DNA from 4 places in the Shinella sedimenti genome. Region 1 is predicted to be linked to each of the others. Evidence: predicted binding sites of a transcription regulator. Region 1 holds the regulator's gene; each other region holds the start of a gene.

Region 1 (4,212 bases):
GGAATCCGCGCCTTGATGCCGAGCATCAGGCCCTCGCCGCGCACGTCCTCGATGATGTCAGGGAAGCGATCCTGCAGCGCCGCGAGGCCCTGACGGAACACCAGCGCGACATCACGCACATGCTCCAGGAAGCCATCGGCAAGCACCACGTCGAGCACGGCATTGCCGACGGCCATGGCGAGCGGATTGCCGCCATAGGTGGAGCCGTGCGTGCCGGCCACCATGCCGGATGCCGCTTCGGCCGTCGCAAGGCACGCACCGAGCGGGAAACCGCCGCCAATGCCCTTGGCGATTGCCATGATATCGGGCGCAACGCCGGAATGCTCATAGGCGAAGAAGCGGCCCGTGCGGCCAACGCCCGTCTGCACCTCATCGAGGATGAGCAGCAGGCCGTATTCGTCGCAGAGCTGGCGCAGCTCCTGCATGAACTCCTTCGGCACCGGCCTGAGGCCGCCCTCGCCCTGAACGGGCTCGATCAGGATTGCGGCGGTTTCCTCGGTGATCGCGTCCTTTACGGCGGCGATATCGCCGAAGGGAACCTTCAGGAAGCCCGCCGCCTTGGGGCCGAAGCCCTCGATGTACTTTTCCTGTCCGCCCGCGGCGATGGTCGCGATCGTGCGGCCATGAAACGCGCCTTCGAAGGTGATGATGTGGTATTTGCCGGGATGCCCCTTGGCGAAATGGTAGCGGCGCGCGGTCTTGATCGCGCATTCCAGCGCTTCCGCACCCGAATTGGTGAAGAACACCTTTTCCGCGAAGGTTGCGTCCGTCAGCCGCCGGCCGAGGCTTTCCTGACCCGGAACCTCATAGAGGTTGGAGAGGTGCCAGACCTTGTCGGCCTGCTCCTTCAGCGCGGAAACGAGATGGGGATGACCATGCCCAAGCGAGCTGACGGCCACGCCGGCGGCGAAATCGAGATATCGGTCGCCCTTCTCGTCGACCAGCCAGACGCCCTCCCCGTGCGTGAACCGGAGCGGCGCACGCATATAGGTTTCATAGAGCGGCGCGGCATCGGCCATGGCGCGTATCCTCCAAAAGGGATGCGGAAAAGAAATTCAGGGGCTTGACTTTCCGATTGCCAGAAAAATCAAAAGCCGCCTTGCGGCGGCATGCTGCACTATCTGCATTTCATGTCGTGATGTCAATAAAATGCATAGCTCCAAATCGCACTGAACCTCCCGCAGGGTGAGGATTCACGGCATCCATGGACAGTGTCGCTATCGAGTCACACCCTACCAGCAAGTTGGGGAAAACTCCGAAATCGATTCGCCCCGATTCCCCCGACTCTTGTCACAGAGTCCCCCGGACTCTAGGTTAAGGGCCAATTACTAGACTGCATGCGGCGGAACTAGTCACCACCAGAGTTAGGGCGCTCAGGCTGCGAATTCGTTCGTGGCGCGATGAGGGATTCCCGCATAGCGAGCGCCGAACGGAGACGAGAGCATGAACTGGACAGACGAGCGGGTCGAGAAACTCAAGAAGCTCTGGAGCGAGGGCCTCAGCGCCAGCCAGATCGCTGCGCAGCTCGGCGGCGTGAGCCGCAACGCCGTCATCGGCAAGGTGCACCGGCTTAACCTACCGGGCCGCGCCAAGGCTGGCGGCACGCCGGCTTCGGCCCGTCCGAAGCGCCCGGCGGCGACCACCCCGCGCCCCTCGAACTTCGCAGCGCGCCCGGCCAACGCCCCCCGCCCGGTCAGCCGGCCGGTGGGCAATGCGCTCACCAAGGACGAAGTCGACACCGATTTCGACGTAGAGACCGAGAACCTGCCCGTCGTCATCAGCGGCAAGAACGTCGTGGTACCGATGTCGCGCAAGCTGGAACTGACGCAGCTCACCGAGCGCACCTGCAAGTGGCCGATCGGCGATCCGCTGAACGACGACTTCCATTTCTGCGGCTGCGAATCCCCTGACAACTCGCCGTACTGCACCTATCACCAACGCCTCGCCTACCAGCCTTCGGCCGAGCGCCGCCGCGCGCGGTGACATTAGCGACAGAAGAATAGAAACGGGGCCGGAAGGCTCCGTTTTCGTTTGTGCGGCAAGTGGCACGCCGAGACGCAAACAGGCCCCGAAGGGCCCATTTCCGTCCTCGGGAGGAATTGCGTTCGCTCAGGTTTCCAGCGAATAGCCGGCGCCGCGGACCGTGCGGATGACATCCTGCATGTTGGCGAAGTTGAGCGCCTTGCGCAGACGGCCGACATGCACGTCGACCGTGCGCTCGTCGACATAAATGTCATGCCCCCAGACACCGTCGAGAAGCTGCGAGCGTGAGAAGACGCGGCCGGGCGAGGTCATCAGGAATTCCAGGAGGCGGAACTCCGTCGGGCCGAGGCGCACTTCACGCGTGCGGCGATGAACGCGATGCGTCTCGCGATCGAGTTCGATATCCCCGCAGCGCAGCACCGTGGACACGACTTCCGGCTTGGCACGGCGCAGCATTGCCCGCACACGGGCGACGAGTTCCGGCGTGGAGAAGGGCTTGACCACATAGTCATCCGCACCCGTGGCCAGGCCACGCACGCGTTCGCTCTCCTCGCCGCGCGCCGTCAGCATGATGATCGGCAGGCGCTCAGTTTCCGGCCGCTGGCGCAGGCGCCGGCACAGCTCGATGCCGGAAACACCAGGCAGCATCCAGTCAAGGATGAGAAGATCGGGCATGCGCTCCTGCAAGCGCATCTCCGCCTCGTCGCCGGACAGGATCGTATCCACCTCGAAACCTTCCGCCTCGAGATTGTAACGCAGGAGGACGCTCAGCGCCTCCTCATCTTCCACGACGGCTATTCTGGGCACCATGTAGAGAACCCTATCCAGTTTACTCGGAAGCTTCGGAGACATCGGCCGTGACGACGGATGTCGAGGTGTCGTCCTTCGGGCGCTCGCCCTCGGGCTGGGAGCCGGTCGCCATGTAATAAATGGTTTCGGCAATGTTGGTCGCATGGTCGCCGATGCGCTCGATGTTCTTGGCGCAGAACAGGAGATGGGTGCAGGGCGTGATGTTGCGCGGGTCTTCCATCATGTAGGTCAGGAGTTCGCGGAACAGCGAGGTGTAGATCGCATCGATCTCGTCGTCGCGCTCACGGATGGCCTTGGCCTTGTCCACCGAACGGGTGGCGAAGACATCGAGTACTTCCTTGAGCTGCATCAGCGCCAGTTCGGCCAGATGCTCGAGACCGCGGGCAAGCTTGCGCGGCATGCCCGAGCTCTGCACGGCAATCACGCGCTTGGCAGTGTTCTTGCCGAGATCGCCGACGCGCTCCAGCTCCGCGGCAATGCGGATCGTGCCCATGATTTCGCGCAGGTCCGCCGCCATCGGCTGGCGCTTGGCGATGGTGACGATCGCCTTCTCGTTGATCTGGCGTTCGGCATTGTCGAGGATCACGTCCTCGGAAATGACCTTCTGGGCCAGCGCCGCATCGGCGGAAACAAGGGCGCGGACCGAATCCGCCACCATCTGCTCGGCCGTGCCGCCCATTTCGGAAATGCGGCGGGAGAGATATTTCAGTTCTTCGTCGTAAATCGAGACAATATGGGTCGATGACATCGTTCTGTCCTTAATACACGCGGGTTTCAGGGGCTAAGGCGACGAAAACGTCAGCCGAAGCGGCCCATGATGTAGTCCTGCGTGCGCTGGTCATCCGGGTTGGTGAACATCTTGTCGGTGTCGTTCTCCTCGACGAGGTTGCCGAGGTGGAACATGGCGGTGCGCTGCGACACGCGGGCCGCCTGCTGCATGGAGTGCGTCACGATGACGATCGTGAAATTGGTGCGCAGCTCGTGGATCAGTTCCTCGACCTTGGCGGTGGCGATCGGGTCGAGCGCCGAGCAGGGCTCGTCCATCAGGATGACTTCCGGGCTGACGGCGACGGCGCGGGCGATGCACAGGCGCTGCTGCTGACCACCGGAGAGGCCCGTGCCGCCTTCGTGCAGGCGATCCTTCACCTCGTTCCACAGGCCGGCCTTCTGCAGGCTCTGCTCGACAATGGCGTCCATGTCGGCCTTCGCCTTGGCGAGGCCATGGATGCGCGGACCATAGGCAACGTTCTCGTAGATCGACTTAGGAAACGGGTTCGGCTTCTGGAACACCATGCCGACGCGGGCGCGCAGTTCCACGACGTCGATGTTCGGATCATAGATATCGTCGCTGTCGAGCGTGATGCGGCCGGTCACGCGGCAGCCGTCGATCGTGTCGTTCATGCGGTTGAGCGTGCGCAG
Region 2 (4,212 bases), on a different contig from region 1:
CCGCCAGGACCGCGCAGATGAAGAAGACGGTCGCCATGCCGGCGAGCGTGCCTTCGGTCTGCCATCCCAGCCACGCGCCGAGCGCGAGACCGATGACGGTCGAGATCAGAGCCCATTTGAGATAGGAAAGTGTGGTCTTGCCTTCGCCGGTGCCGATCATGACAGCGCCTCCATCTTCGTGGAGGTAAGCGAAGTGACGTTGCGCATACCACGACGGGCATGCGGGTGAGGCATGGTGAGATTATTCATGTGCGTATGAATCCGCCGGCTGATTGCTGGCGGTACCGACATCACGAGAGCGCCGTAAAAACTCTCGCCAGAGGGGCCCGGCACCAGGGTTCGCCGCGGCAAACGATGTCAAAGGACCGCGGGTAGGGCTGTTTTCACCGAAGTTGCCCTCCGCGTCAAGATGCAGCGTGCCGCAGGCCAACAAACGCGCCTTTGCGTCTTTCGTTCCCCGATTTTGCATCGGCACCCTGTACCAACGCCCCCGTCCATTCCTATATTCGCCGCACGCTGATTTGCCAGAAAGGAACTTCCATGACCGAAACGTCGATCGATCCCGCCCTCGTCGAGTGGACCGGCCTCAATGGCCTGCCGCGGTTCGATCTGGTCAAGGACGATGCCTTTGCCGCAAGCTTCGACGCCGCACTCGCCGCCCATGAAGCGGAAATCGACGCGATTGCCAACAATCCGGATGTGCCGACCTTCGAGAACACGGTCGTGGCGCTGGAGACCGCGGGCGACGCGCTTTCGCGCGTTTCCGCGCTGTTCTGGAGCCGTGCGGGCGCCAATACCAACGACACGATCCAGACCCTGGAGCGCGCGATCGCACCGAAGATGTCGCGCCACTATTCCAAGATCGGCACCAATGCTGCCCTCTTCAAGCGCATCGATGCGCTGTGGGAAGGACGCGCCGGTCTCAATCTCTCGCTTGAGCAGGTGCGCGTGCTGGAGCGGCACTGGAAAGGCTTCGTGAAATCGGGCGCCAAGCTCGAGAAGCCTGAACAGGCCCGGCTTTCCACGATCAACGAGACGCTGGCGGGGCTTGGCGCGAAATTCGGCCAGAACGTGCTTGCCGACGAGAAGAACTGGGTGCTCTTCCTCGACGAGGGCGAGGCACTCGACGGCCTGCCGGATTTCCTGAAGGACGCGATGGCAGCGGCGGCCCGCGAACGCGGCGAGGATGGGCGCTATGCCGTCACGCTGTCGCGCTCGATCATCGAACCGTTCCTGACCTTTTCCGCCCGCCGGGAGTTGCGCGAGCAGGCGTTCCGGGCGTGGGTGGCGCGCGGCGAGAATGCCGGCGAGACGGACAATCTCGGCATCGTGAAGGACACGCTGGCGCTTCGCTCCGAAAAGGCGGGGTTGCTCGGCTACGAAAACTTTGCTGCCCTGAAGCTCGACAACACCATGGCCAAGACGCCCGAGGCGGTAAACGGCCTGCTCATGCAGGTCTGGGAAAAGGCCGTGGCGCGGGCGCGCGAGGAGGAAGCGGAACTGGCCGACCTCATCGCGGAGGAGGGGCGCAACCACGAGGTCATGCCTTGGGACTGGCGTTATTACGCCGAAAAGCTGCGCGCCAAGAAATTCAATTTCTCGGAGGCCGAGCTGAAGCCCTATCTCCAGCTGGAGAAGATCATCGACGCCTGCTTCGATGTCGCAGAGCGCCTGTTCGGCATTCGCGCCGTCGAGAAGAAGGGCGTGCCGGTCTATCATCCCGATGTGCGCGTCTTCGAGATCCGCGACCGGGACGACAGGCTGGTCGCGATGTTCCTTGGGGACTACTTCGCCCGCTCCTCGAAGCGGTCAGGTGCCTGGATGAGCTCCTACCAGAGCCAGCATCGCCTGCCGTTGGCGAACGGTTCGGTCGGCGAGATCCCGATCATCTACAATGTCTGCAATTTCGCGAAGCCTGCCGAGGGCAAGCCAGCGCTTTTGTCGCTCGACGATGCGCGCACGCTGTTCCACGAATTCGGCCATGCGTTGCACGGCATGTTATCCGATGTCACATATCCCTCGGTCTCCGGCACCGGCGTTTCGCGCGATTTCGTGGAACTGCCCTCGCAGCTTTACGAACACTGGCTGACGGTGCCGGAAATCCTGACGCGCTATGCGGTGCACTACCAGACCGGCGAGCCGATGCCGCAGGCCCTGCTCGACAAGGTTCTTGCCGCGCGCACCTTCAATTCCGGTTTCGCGACGGTGGAGTTCACCTCCTCGGCGCTGGTGGATATGGCTTTCCATACCCGGGGACCGGTCGAGGATCCGATGGCGGTGCAGGCTGAGGTGCTGGATAAGATCGGCCTGCCGAAATCCATCGTCATGCGCCATGCCACGCCGCACTTCCAGCACGGCTTCTCCGGCGACGGCTATTCGGCCGGCTACTATTCCTACATGTGGTCGGAAGTGCTGGATGCCGATGCCTTCTCCGCCTTCACCGAGACGGGCGATGCCTTCAACCCGCAAATGGCGGAACGGCTGAAGACCTATATCTACTCCGTTGGCGGTTCGGTGGACCCGGAAGACGCCTACAAGGCCTTCCGCGGTAAACTGCCGAGCCCCGAGGCCATGCTGGAGAAGAAGGGGCTCGCCGCTTGAGGGCGCTGTAATTTGTGATGAGGGACTGTGACACCGGAGACCGCCGCCGTCATCGTCCCGTCACCAAAGCTTAGGTGAAACGTCATCGTGCCGTTACCGGGCTGACATGCCCCGGACCGAAGGTCTGCCCGTCGATTCGCGGGTATGGCCGGAGGTGGCATGGCGATTGTTCCGGAAACGCTGACGCGGCGGTCGTTTCTTCTGACTGCCGGCGCCGGTGCGCTTGCAACCTCATCGGCGCTTGCCGTTCCCTTCTATGCGCGCCGGCATGGCAGCCCTTCCTTTTCCCATGGCGTACAGTCGGGTGACGTCGATTGCGCGTCCGGCGTGGTCTGGGCGCGTACGGACCGTCCGTCCGAGGTATTGCTGGAATATTCGACCACGGAGAGCTTCACCGATGCCGCGCGCATGCCGCTGCTCGACGCGACCGGTGCCTCCGACCACACCGTCAAGGCGCTGCTGCGGGATCTGTTGCCGGATCAGGATATCTTCTACCGGTTCACGGCGAGCGATCCTTATTCCAGCCACCTCGTGTCGGAGCCGATCGTCGGGCGTTTCCGCACCGCGCCGATGCGCGACCGCTCGGTGCGCTTCGTCTGGTCGGGCGATACGGCGGGGCAGGGCTGGGGCATCGACGATGTCGGCATGAAGACCTATTCGACCATGCTGCGCCACGAGCCGGATTTCTTCATCCATTCCGGCGACACGATCTATGCCGATGGGCCGATCCCCGACGAAATCACGCTGCGGGACGGCGGCGTGTGGAAGAACCGCATCGTCACCGACGAGAAGCGCGATGTGGCGCGCACGCTGGACGAATTCCGTGGCCAGTGGAAATACAATCTGCTCGACGACCACCTGCTCGCCTTCAACAGTCAGTGCCCGACCTTTTTCCAGTGGGACGACCACGAGGTTCTGAACAACTGGTCGGCATCCAGCGATCTGACCGGCGACCGGCGCTATCCGGACAAGGACATTCACGTCTACGAGGCGCGGGCGCGGCAGGCCTTTCAAGAAATGACGACGATCCGCTATTGCGCGGAGGAGCCCGGCCGCATCTTCCGCAAGGTGGCCTATGGTCCGCTGCTCGATGTGTTCTTCGTCGACCTGCGCTCCTACCGCAGCGCCAACCGCTCGGCGGCGGATCATGATCTGTTCGGCCCGCGACAGGCGGCCTGGTTGCGCCGGGAACTGGCAGCGTCGCGCGCGACGTGGAAGGTGATCGCCTGCGACATGCCGCTCGGCCTCGTCATCTGGGACGACTACACCAAAAGCGTAGGCTTCGAGGGCGTGGCGGACGGACTGAACGGCCCGCCGGCCGGACGCGAGCGCGACATTGCCGATCTGCTCACCTTCATGCGGGACAACGCGATCCATAATGTCGTGTGGCTGACGGCGGATGTGCATTATACCGCAGCCCACCACTACGACCCGTCGCGCGCGGTCTTCAAGGACTTCCTTCCGTTCTGGGAGTTCATCTCGGGCCCGCTGCATTCCGGCACCTACGGGCCAAAGCCGCTCGACCGGACCTTCGGGCCGGAGGTGCGTTTCATCAAATCTTCCAAAGGCGGGATCGACAGCAACCTGCCGCCGTCCGCGGGCCTCCAGTTC
Region 3 (4,212 bases), on a different contig from region 1:
GACGGTGACGGAAGCGATCGACGGTCTCGAACGTGACAAGCTGGTCATGCGCGAACCCGATCCGAAGGACCGCCGTGCCAAGATCGTCTCGATTACGGATATGGGCCGCACGGTCATTTCTGCCGCCCAGCAGCCGCAGCACAAGACGATCGAGGCCATCTTCAGTGCACTGACCGAAGAGCAGAAGCAGCACATGAAGGAAATCATCCGCTGTCTCAGCGAGAAGACCGACGAGCTGCAAAGAGAAAGAGACAAGCGTGCCGGCGAATTCGACGCCGCGCCCCAGCGTTCCCTGCAAGACGCCGTCTAGTTTGAACATTATGAAAACGGAAAAGGCCGGCATCGAAAGATGCCGGCCTTTTCATGTCTGGCGCGGCTGGCCGGCGCCCTCCCCCTGGCGGGGCCGGCGCCGGGCCGCTCTGCTTACATGGTGTTGATCGGCCCGATCCCGAAGAACAGCGTCTCGCCGGAGGAATCGTCCACACCGTCATTGTCCGTCACGACGAAGCCGTTGCCGGCGGCATCGATGGTGAACCCTTCGACCTTGTCCACGATGTAGCCGTTGGTAGCCTTGAGGTCGGGAATGAGATCGCGGACCTCTTCCTTCTTCACGACCGACAGATCACCACCGAGCTTGGCCGGCTTCATGTCAGCCAGAGCGACGCGGAAGAGCTTCTTCAGCTTGGCGGCCCGACCGATCTGGTTGTCGCGCTCGATGACATAGGCATAGTCGCCACTGGCGGTGATTTCCGACAGGCCGACCCAGCCGGTTTCGGCTTTGTCGAGCGGGTAGCGCACGGCACCCCATTCCTTGGACGACGGTTTGTAGGACACGAGCTTGACGAAACCCTTCTCGTCGTCGCCCCATTCCCGCTGCACAGCCATCCACAGCACCTTGTCGTCGCCTTCGCCGACGCTGGTGATGCCTTCGAAGCCGAAGCGCTTTTCATGCGCGCGCAGTTCGGCGGGAATGGCGATCTCCATCTGGATCTCGCCCTTGGCGTTTACGTTGATGATCGCATGGCTGTAGAGCTTGTCGGCGTCGCCCTCGTTGGCCAGCCAGAAGCCACCCTCGCCATCCGGCGTGATACCCTCGATGTCGAGCTTCTGGGCGGCCGCGCCGTTGCGGGTAATGCGCAACGCATCGACGATCTTCGCCGGCTTTGCCGTGGCGTCGATCGTGAAGATTGTCGGCTGCGAAGCGTAGAAGGAATCGTTCACGGCGTAGACGAAGCCCGGCTTTTCCGGCACCGGCGCAAGGCCGGACAGAGCGCCGAAGCCGATCAGCTCGCCATCCTTTTCCGTGGAGACCAGCTGCGGATAGGCTGCCTCGCCTTCCGCACGCTCATAGATCATGACATGCGAGCGCGCGCCGCCATCCTCGACCAGATCGGCCTCGTTGGCCGTCACGAAAAGATTGCGGGCGGGAATGGCGACGGCCCCTTCAGGTGCGATGCCGGAGGGCAAAAGCTGGAGAAGCTCGGGCTCGCCGCCGGTATCCTTGTAAACGCCGACGATGGAGGCGCGCTCGGCAAGCACGAAGAACAGGTTGTCCTCGCCGAACTTCGCCGCTTCCAGGCCTTCCGGCTCGACGCCCTTCTTGTTGCGCTTGTCGGGATAGTGGCCGATCTTCACGATCTCGCGCTCGAAGGCCGCGCCATTCTCGTAGAGAACCTTGCCCTGCTTGTCGAAGATGGTGAAGCCCCTTGCGCCACCCTTCCAGTCGCCCTCGTTGGCGACGACAAGGCGGTTGTCGTCCAGCCACTTCACGGCGTCAGGCTCGCGCGCGACATCCTTCATCTCGCCGGTGAACTTCAGCGCACCGTCCTTCTTGGTGTCGATGCCTTCCAGGCTGACGGTGCCGGCGGAGAAGTGGCTCTTTACTGTGCCCGTCTTGCCGTCGACGATGACGAGATGGTTGTTCTCCTGAAGGGTGACGGCCACTTCATCCAGACTGTTGAAGGACACGAATTCCGGTTCCGGATCCTCGCCACCGATGTCGGCAAGCCCGGTCAGATCGACGCGCTTGAGCGAGCCGCAATCGACCACGCCGTCCTTGACGGAGAGAAGCACCAGGTCGCCGGCCGGCATCTGCGGCAGAGCGCCGTCGTTCACGTCCTCGTCGCGCTCGTTTTCGATGGCGATCGCGGCAATCGTCTTGTCCTTGTTGAGCGCGATGGAGTCCGGCTGGCCGCCGATATCGCAGGTCGCCTCGACCGCCTTCGACGCGAGATCCACCTGGGCCAGAACGCCCGAGGGATTGGTGAAGCTTTCACGCGTGTTGACGGCGACCAGCACCTTGGCGCCGGCCACGGTTACCGAGGTCGGCTCGCCTTCGAGCCTGACGGAGCCGCCGGCCTTCGGCGCCTTCGCATCGGTGATGTCGACGAAGCCGATCGCCTTGTTCGGGCTGTCGGAGTAGACCAGCGTGTTGCCGTCTTCCGTCGCGGCGATGATCTCCGCCGAGGTCGGCGTCGCCTTTTCGGTGCCATCGGGCAGATTGTCGGCAACGGCAAAGGATGCGATGCGGTTGAAGACGGGCTCGGCGCTTGCGGCCGGCGCAGCGGACGCAGCCAGCACGGCTGCCAGTGCGGCAGTGAGCGAACGGGTTTTCATGGGATCCTCCGGAATCCGGTTGAATGGAACCCGGCGGTTCTGCGGCTTTCGTGTTACAGCGACATGACAGCCGGCGACGAACCCGGACTTTGTGCCGCAAATAAAAAGGGGCCCGGACGAACCGGACCCCGACCCTGAATGTCAGGTGTTGCGGCGGAGTGGATAACCGCTCTGCCCGAACTGAGGATCAGCCGTTGACGGCGTCCTTCAGGCCCTTGCCGGCCGAGAACTTCGGCACGTTGCGTGCAGGGATCTCGATCTCGGCGCCCGTCGAAAGGTTACGACCCTTCGAAGCTTCACGGCGCGATACGGAGAAATTGCCGAAACCGACGAGACGAACGTCGCCGCCGTTCTTGAGTTCGCCCTGGATGGTCTCGAATACGGCGTCGACAGCCGATGCTGCGTCCGTCTTCGACAGGCCCGACTTTTCAGCCACCGCGGATACGAGTTCATTCTTGTTCATGTTTCCACCCCTTTCATACGGTTTGAAACGACTCATACAAGTCGGGGGCAGAATACGCATCACCCTTCGCCCCGCAAGAAAATTTCGTCGCAATCGCCTGAGAATCCGGGCTTTACACACGATTTTCAACGAAAAAGACCGGCCAAAGGGCCGGTCTTTTCAAGTTCAGGGTCCAAAAGCCGGGGTCTTTAGCCGGCGTAATGGCTCAATGCGCGATGGCGCCGGTGCTGTCTTCCGACGATTCGACGGCCGGAACCTTGGCCGCTTCGGCCGCAGCGCTATCCCATTCGATCGGCTCGGGCTTGCGCAGCAGGGCGTGCTCGATGACCTCGCCCATGCGCGAGACCGGAACGATCTCCATGTTGTTCTTCACATTGTCCGGAATGTCAGCCAGATCCTTGGCATTCTCTTCCGGGATCAGAACCTTCTTGATACCGCCGCGAAGGGCCGCGAGCAGCTTTTCCTTCAGGCCACCGATGGGTAGGACCCGACCGCGTAGCGTCACTTCGCCCGTCATCGCGATATCCTTCGAGACCGGAATGCCGGTCATGATGGAAACGATGGCGGTCGCCATGGCGATACCGGCCGACGGACCGTCCTTCGGCGTTGCGCCTTCCGGCACGTGCACGTGGATGTCGGTCTTGTCGAAGCGCGGCGGCTCGATGCCGAAATCGACGGCGCGCGAGCGGACATAGGACGCCGCTGCCGAAATCGATTCCTTCATCACGTCCTTCAGGTTGCCGGTTACCGTCATGCGGCCCTTGCCACCCGGCAGACTGACGCCTTCGATGGTGAGCAGCTCGCCGCCGACTTCCGTCCAGGCAAGACCCGTGACGACGCCGACCTGATCCTCGCGCTCGGCTTCGCCGTGGCGGAAGCGCGGTACACCGAGGAAGTCATGGATGTTGTCAGCCGTGACTTCGACCTTCTCTGCCTTGCCCTTGATGATCTCGGTCACCGCCTTGCGGGCGAGCTTCATCAGTTCACGCTCGAAGTTACGCACACCGGCTTCGCGGGTGTACTGCTGGATGATCGCCATCAACGCGCCGTCGGTGACCGAAAATTCCTTCGGCTGCAGCGCGTGGTCGCGGATCGCCTTCGGCAGCAGGTGCCGCTTGGCGATTTCCAGCTTT
Region 4 (4,212 bases), on a different contig from region 1:
TCCCAAGGTCTTCACCGACTATGCGCTGGCCGCCGACCTGTACGGCCCGGTCAGCGTGCTGCCGACACCGGCCTATTTCTACGGCCTGTCGGCCGGCGAAGAACTTCAGCCGGAGCTGGAAAAGGGCGTCTCCCTCGTCATCCTGCATCAGGCGACCAGCGAGCCGGATACGCAGGGCATGGTGAAGGTGTTCTTCGAGCTGAACGGCCAGCCGCGCCTGATCAAGGTGCCGGACCGCAACCGCGCGGCCAGCTCTGCCGTGCGCCGCAAGGCGGATATCGGCAATGCCGCCCATCTCGGTGCCCCGATGCCGGGTGTCATCTCGACGGTTTCCGTCTCGGCCGGTCAAGCGGTCAAGGCCGGCGACGTGCTGCTCTCGATCGAAGCGATGAAGATGGAAACGGCGCTGCACGCCGAGAAGGACGGCACGATCTCCGAGGTGCTGGTCAAGGCCGGCGACCAGATCGACGCCAAGGACCTCCTGATCGTCTACGGCGCCTGATCGCCATCTGTGGCGGGGACGCCGCGCGTCCCAAGGCAATGAACCGGTGCGGGGATGAGGGTTAACCTCATCCCCGTCTTCGTCTTGATTTCCGACCGGCCCGGACGCAAAAGGCGACAAGATCAATTCAACAGATGCCGGCGCCCATGAACTTCATCATCCGCACCGCGGTTTCCGGCGATATCGCCGCCTTCACCGAAATCTATCGCGAATCCGTGCTGAACGGCGTGGCAAGCTACGAGATCGATCCGCCCTCGCCCGACGAGATGGCGGCGCGCTTTGCGGCGATCACGGGCAAAGGCTATCCCTATATCGTGGCGGTCGAGCAGACCGGCCTCATCCTCGGCTATGCCTATGCTTCCGCCTTCCGCACGCGCCCGGCCTATCGCTGGCTCGTCGAGGATTCTGTGTATCTGGCGCCGGAGGCGCGCGGAAAGGGTGTCGGCAGAGCGCTTCTGGCAGAACTTATACGCCGTTGTACGGCGCTTGGTTTCCGCCAGATGGTGGCCGTCATCGGCGGAGCGCATCCTGCCTCCATCGCTGTTCATGCCGCTGCAGGCTTCGAGCACAACGGCCACATGAAGGCGACGGGCTTCAAGCATGGCCGCTGGCTGGATACGGTGTTCATGCAGCGCGCGCTCGGCGACGGCGCGGAGACCGAACCGTCGGCGACGGACTATCCGGGCACGATGGTGTAAAGTGTAAGGGAAACCGCGGAGCGTTTTCTATGTCTCGACGAGGCGGAGCACCTTGTCGAAGACCTTCAGCACCTGCTTCAACTCATGGCCGCGCTTCAGGATCGTGCCGTGCTGGTTGATGACGCTGTAGGCGCCCTGCTTGGCGGCGAGCTTGGGATCTTTCTCGATGCGGTAGAGCGGCATTTCGCCGGAGCGCTTGAAGATGGAGAACACCGCCCTGTCGCGCATATGGTCGATTGCGTAATCGCGCCAGGCGCCCTCGCCGACCATGCGGCCATAGACCCAGAGGATTGCATCGAGCTCCCTTCGATCGAATGTCACCGGCAGCGGGTCCTTGCTGCTGCGGTATTCCCTGAGGTCGACCACGACATTGGATGCGTGCAAATCCGGCTGATCTGTCATCGAATCTCCGTACCTGCTGTATGACGGCACGGTGACAGTTTGCCTGAGTGGACTTGAAATGCAAGCTGGAGCGCCGGGACTTACCTTTTCGCAAAAAAAAGGTCCCGCCGCATTTCAGACAAACAGACGCCCAAATTTGAGAAGACAGTCCCGCTGTCGCAGCTCATGCCAGCCTGCTGCCTTGTGCAGAAAGCGGTTCGGTCGGAGTGCGTCATTCGGAGCTGCCTTGTATTCCGTTGCCGGCAGCTTCGTCCAGGTCCGGTCCGTCTCTCTTCGAACCCTCAAGCCCCAGCCCCTCGAGGAAGCCGGGCCGGACCTCCCTCAAAACCTTATCGGGAAGCCTTTTCGCCAGTCAGCACGGTGGCGCCCAGAATGGCGCCGGGCGTGTCCGCGGTCTTCATGCGCTGAACCAGCACGGCGCAGCCGCCGGCCTTCTTTTTCTTCTTCAGCATGTCGGCCGGAAGCACGAGATTGGTTTCCTTGCCTTCCCACATGCCAATCGTTTCCATCGACGTCACGGCGTGCCAGTAGTTGACCGTCTTGCCGCGGTTCTCGCCCTTGTCGATGTTGATCGTGCGCTCGCGCTCGAAATAGGCGATGACGATGTTGGCCTTGCCTTCACCGGCGCCGACGCGGATGCGCAACTCGTCGTTCGTCACGGCCACGTTGACCGGCACCTTCAGGCCCTTGCCCTCGGTGGAGAGCGCGCCGATGCGGTCACGGATGCCGGAAATATTGGCGCCGTTGATATGCTCGCGGCCGTTGAGCACAGCCTGGGGCGTGTAGACGCCGTTGCGTCCGAACATGCGGGCATAGGCATATTGCCGGTCCGTATTGTCCTTGGAGGCGAGCGTGTCGGCCCAGCCGAGATAGTTCCAGTAGTCGACATGATAGGCGAGCGCGACGACATCGCCTTCGCGCACCAGCGTTTCCAGCGCCTTGTCGGCCGGCGGACAGGACGAGCAGCCCTGGCTGGTGAAGAGTTCGACCACACCCTTGGGCGCGACGGCCTCCTGCGCGTGGGCGGCGCCGGCGGCGAGCATCAGCAGGATCGCCAGACATTCCGGAAAATGCGGTCTCGGCATGATCATTCCCAATGGAGAGCCGGCACAGGCCGGCTTTTTCGAGCCCGTCATACGCCGTTGCGGCTTCAACAGGAAGTCACGATGGAGTGAGATTTTTGGGAAGCAATTCCAGAAAATGTGCAGCGGTTCTGCGTCCTGAACTGCGAAAAGACACGAAAGCGGCTGCCACAACGGAAAATGCCGGGGCTTTTGCCCCGGCATCATCCTTTTCAATCCGAAATCGCTCAGGCGGCGAGATCGCGAAGAACGGTCTGCAGGATGCCGCCGTTGTTCATGTACATGACCTCGTCGACCGTATCGATGCGGCAAAGCAGCGGTACGTCCTTCACCGTGCCGTCGGAGTAGGTGATCTTGGCGATCTTCTTCTCGCGCGGCTTGATGTCGCCTTCCAGGCCCTCGATCGTGACGATCTCGTCGCCCTTGAGATCGAGCGATGCCCAGCTCGTGCCGTCCTCGAAGACGAAGGGCACGACGCCCATGCCGACGAGGTTGGAGCGGTGGATACGCTCGAAGGACTGCGCGATCACGGCCTTGACGCCGAGCAGGTTCGTGCCCTTGGCCGCCCAGTCTCGCGACGAGCCGTTGCCGTATTCGACGCCGGCAAAGATGACGAGCGGAACGCCCTCGGCCTTGTACTTCATGGCCGCATCATAGATCGAAAGCTCTTCCTTCGTCGGATAGTGGATGGTGTAGCCACCTTCCTTGCCGTTCGGGCCGAGCATGTGGTTGCGGATGCGGATGTTGGCGAAGGTGCCGCGCATCATGACTTCATGGTTGCCGCGTCGCGTGCCGTACTGGTTGAAGTCCGCGACGGCGACGCCGTTGTCCGTGAGATACGCACCGGCAGGCGAGGCCGCCTTGATCGAACCGGCCGGCGAGATGTGGTCGGTCGTGATCTTGTCGCCGAAGAGACCCAGGACGCGCGCGCCCTTGATGTTCTTCAGGCCCGAGCCGGTCTTGCCCATGCCCACGAAATAGGGCGGGTTCTGCACATAGGTCGACTGGTCGTCCCATGCATAGGTCTGTCCATCGGGCACCTGAACGGCCTGCCAGTTGGCGTCGCCCTTGAAGACGTCGGCATACTTCGTGGCATAGAGCGCGCGGGTGACGTATTTCAGGATGAATTCCTGAATCTCTTGCGAGGTCGGCCAGATATCCTTGAGGTAGACGGGGTTGCCGTCACGGTCTTCACCGAGCGGCTCCGTCGTCAGGTCCTTCTGGACCGTGCCGGCAAGCGCGTAGGCCACGACGAGCGGCGGCGAGGCGAGGTAGTTCGCCTGCACATCCGGCGAGATGCGGCCTTCGAAGTTGCGGTTGCCCGACAGGACGCCGGCGGCGATCAGGCCCTTGTCGTTGATCGTCTTGGAGATCGGCGCCGGCAGCGGGCCGGAGTTGCCGATGCAGGTCGTGCAGCCGAAGCCGACGAGGTTGAAGCCGAGCGTGTCGAGATCGGCCTGGAGGCCGGACTTGGCGAGGTATTCGCCGACCACCTGCGATCCGGGTGCCAGCGACGTCTTCACCCACG

The links. Region 1 encodes PhoB, which activates phosphate uptake and scavenging genes when phosphate is short. Its sites were predicted from a motif close to TGTCATNNANCTGTCAT; they were not measured.
Region 2: a site for PhoB is predicted at 2,649-2,665, ahead of MKI86_RS11635 (alkaline phosphatase D family protein). Genes of this name have one in related genera too.
Region 3: a site for PhoB is predicted at 2,669-2,685, ahead of MKI86_RS02155 (esterase-like activity of phytase family protein). Genes of this name have one in related genera too.
Region 4: a site for PhoB is predicted at 1,623-1,639, ahead of MKI86_RS11125 (DUF2794 domain-containing protein). Genes of this name have one in related genera too.

Annotation. Positions count from the first base shown of each region.
Region 1 covers NZ_JAKVIN010000003.1:327,244-331,455, reverse strand. Annotated here, with positions in the region: gene MKI86_RS08995 (aspartate aminotransferase family protein) at 1-1,019, opposite strand, end outside; gene MKI86_RS08990 (GcrA family cell cycle regulator) at 1,444-1,983, shown strand; gene phoB (phosphate regulon transcriptional regulator PhoB) at 2,110-2,793, opposite strand; gene phoU (phosphate signaling complex protein PhoU) at 2,813-3,541, opposite strand; gene pstB (phosphate ABC transporter ATP-binding protein PstB) at 3,592-4,212, opposite strand, start outside.
Region 2 covers NZ_JAKVIN010000004.1:300,159-304,370, forward strand. Annotated here, with positions in the region: gene MKI86_RS11625 (DUF475 domain-containing protein) at 1-160, opposite strand, end outside; gene MKI86_RS11630 (M3 family metallopeptidase) at 541-2,601, shown strand; gene MKI86_RS11635 (alkaline phosphatase D family protein) at 2,761-4,212, shown strand, end outside.
Region 3 covers NZ_JAKVIN010000001.1:419,509-423,720, forward strand. Annotated here, with positions in the region: gene MKI86_RS02150 (MarR family winged helix-turn-helix transcriptional regulator) at 1-310, shown strand, start outside; gene MKI86_RS02155 (esterase-like activity of phytase family protein) at 424-2,616, opposite strand; gene hupB (DNA-binding protein HupB) at 2,804-3,079, opposite strand; gene lon (endopeptidase La) at 3,285-4,212, opposite strand, start outside.
Region 4 covers NZ_JAKVIN010000004.1:201,567-205,778, forward strand. Annotated here, with positions in the region: gene pyc (pyruvate carboxylase) at 1-502, shown strand, start outside; gene MKI86_RS11120 (GNAT family N-acetyltransferase) at 649-1,200, shown strand; gene MKI86_RS11125 (DUF2794 domain-containing protein) at 1,228-1,602, opposite strand; gene MKI86_RS11130 (DUF1223 domain-containing protein) at 1,932-2,645, opposite strand; gene acnA (aconitate hydratase AcnA) at 2,912-4,212, opposite strand, start outside.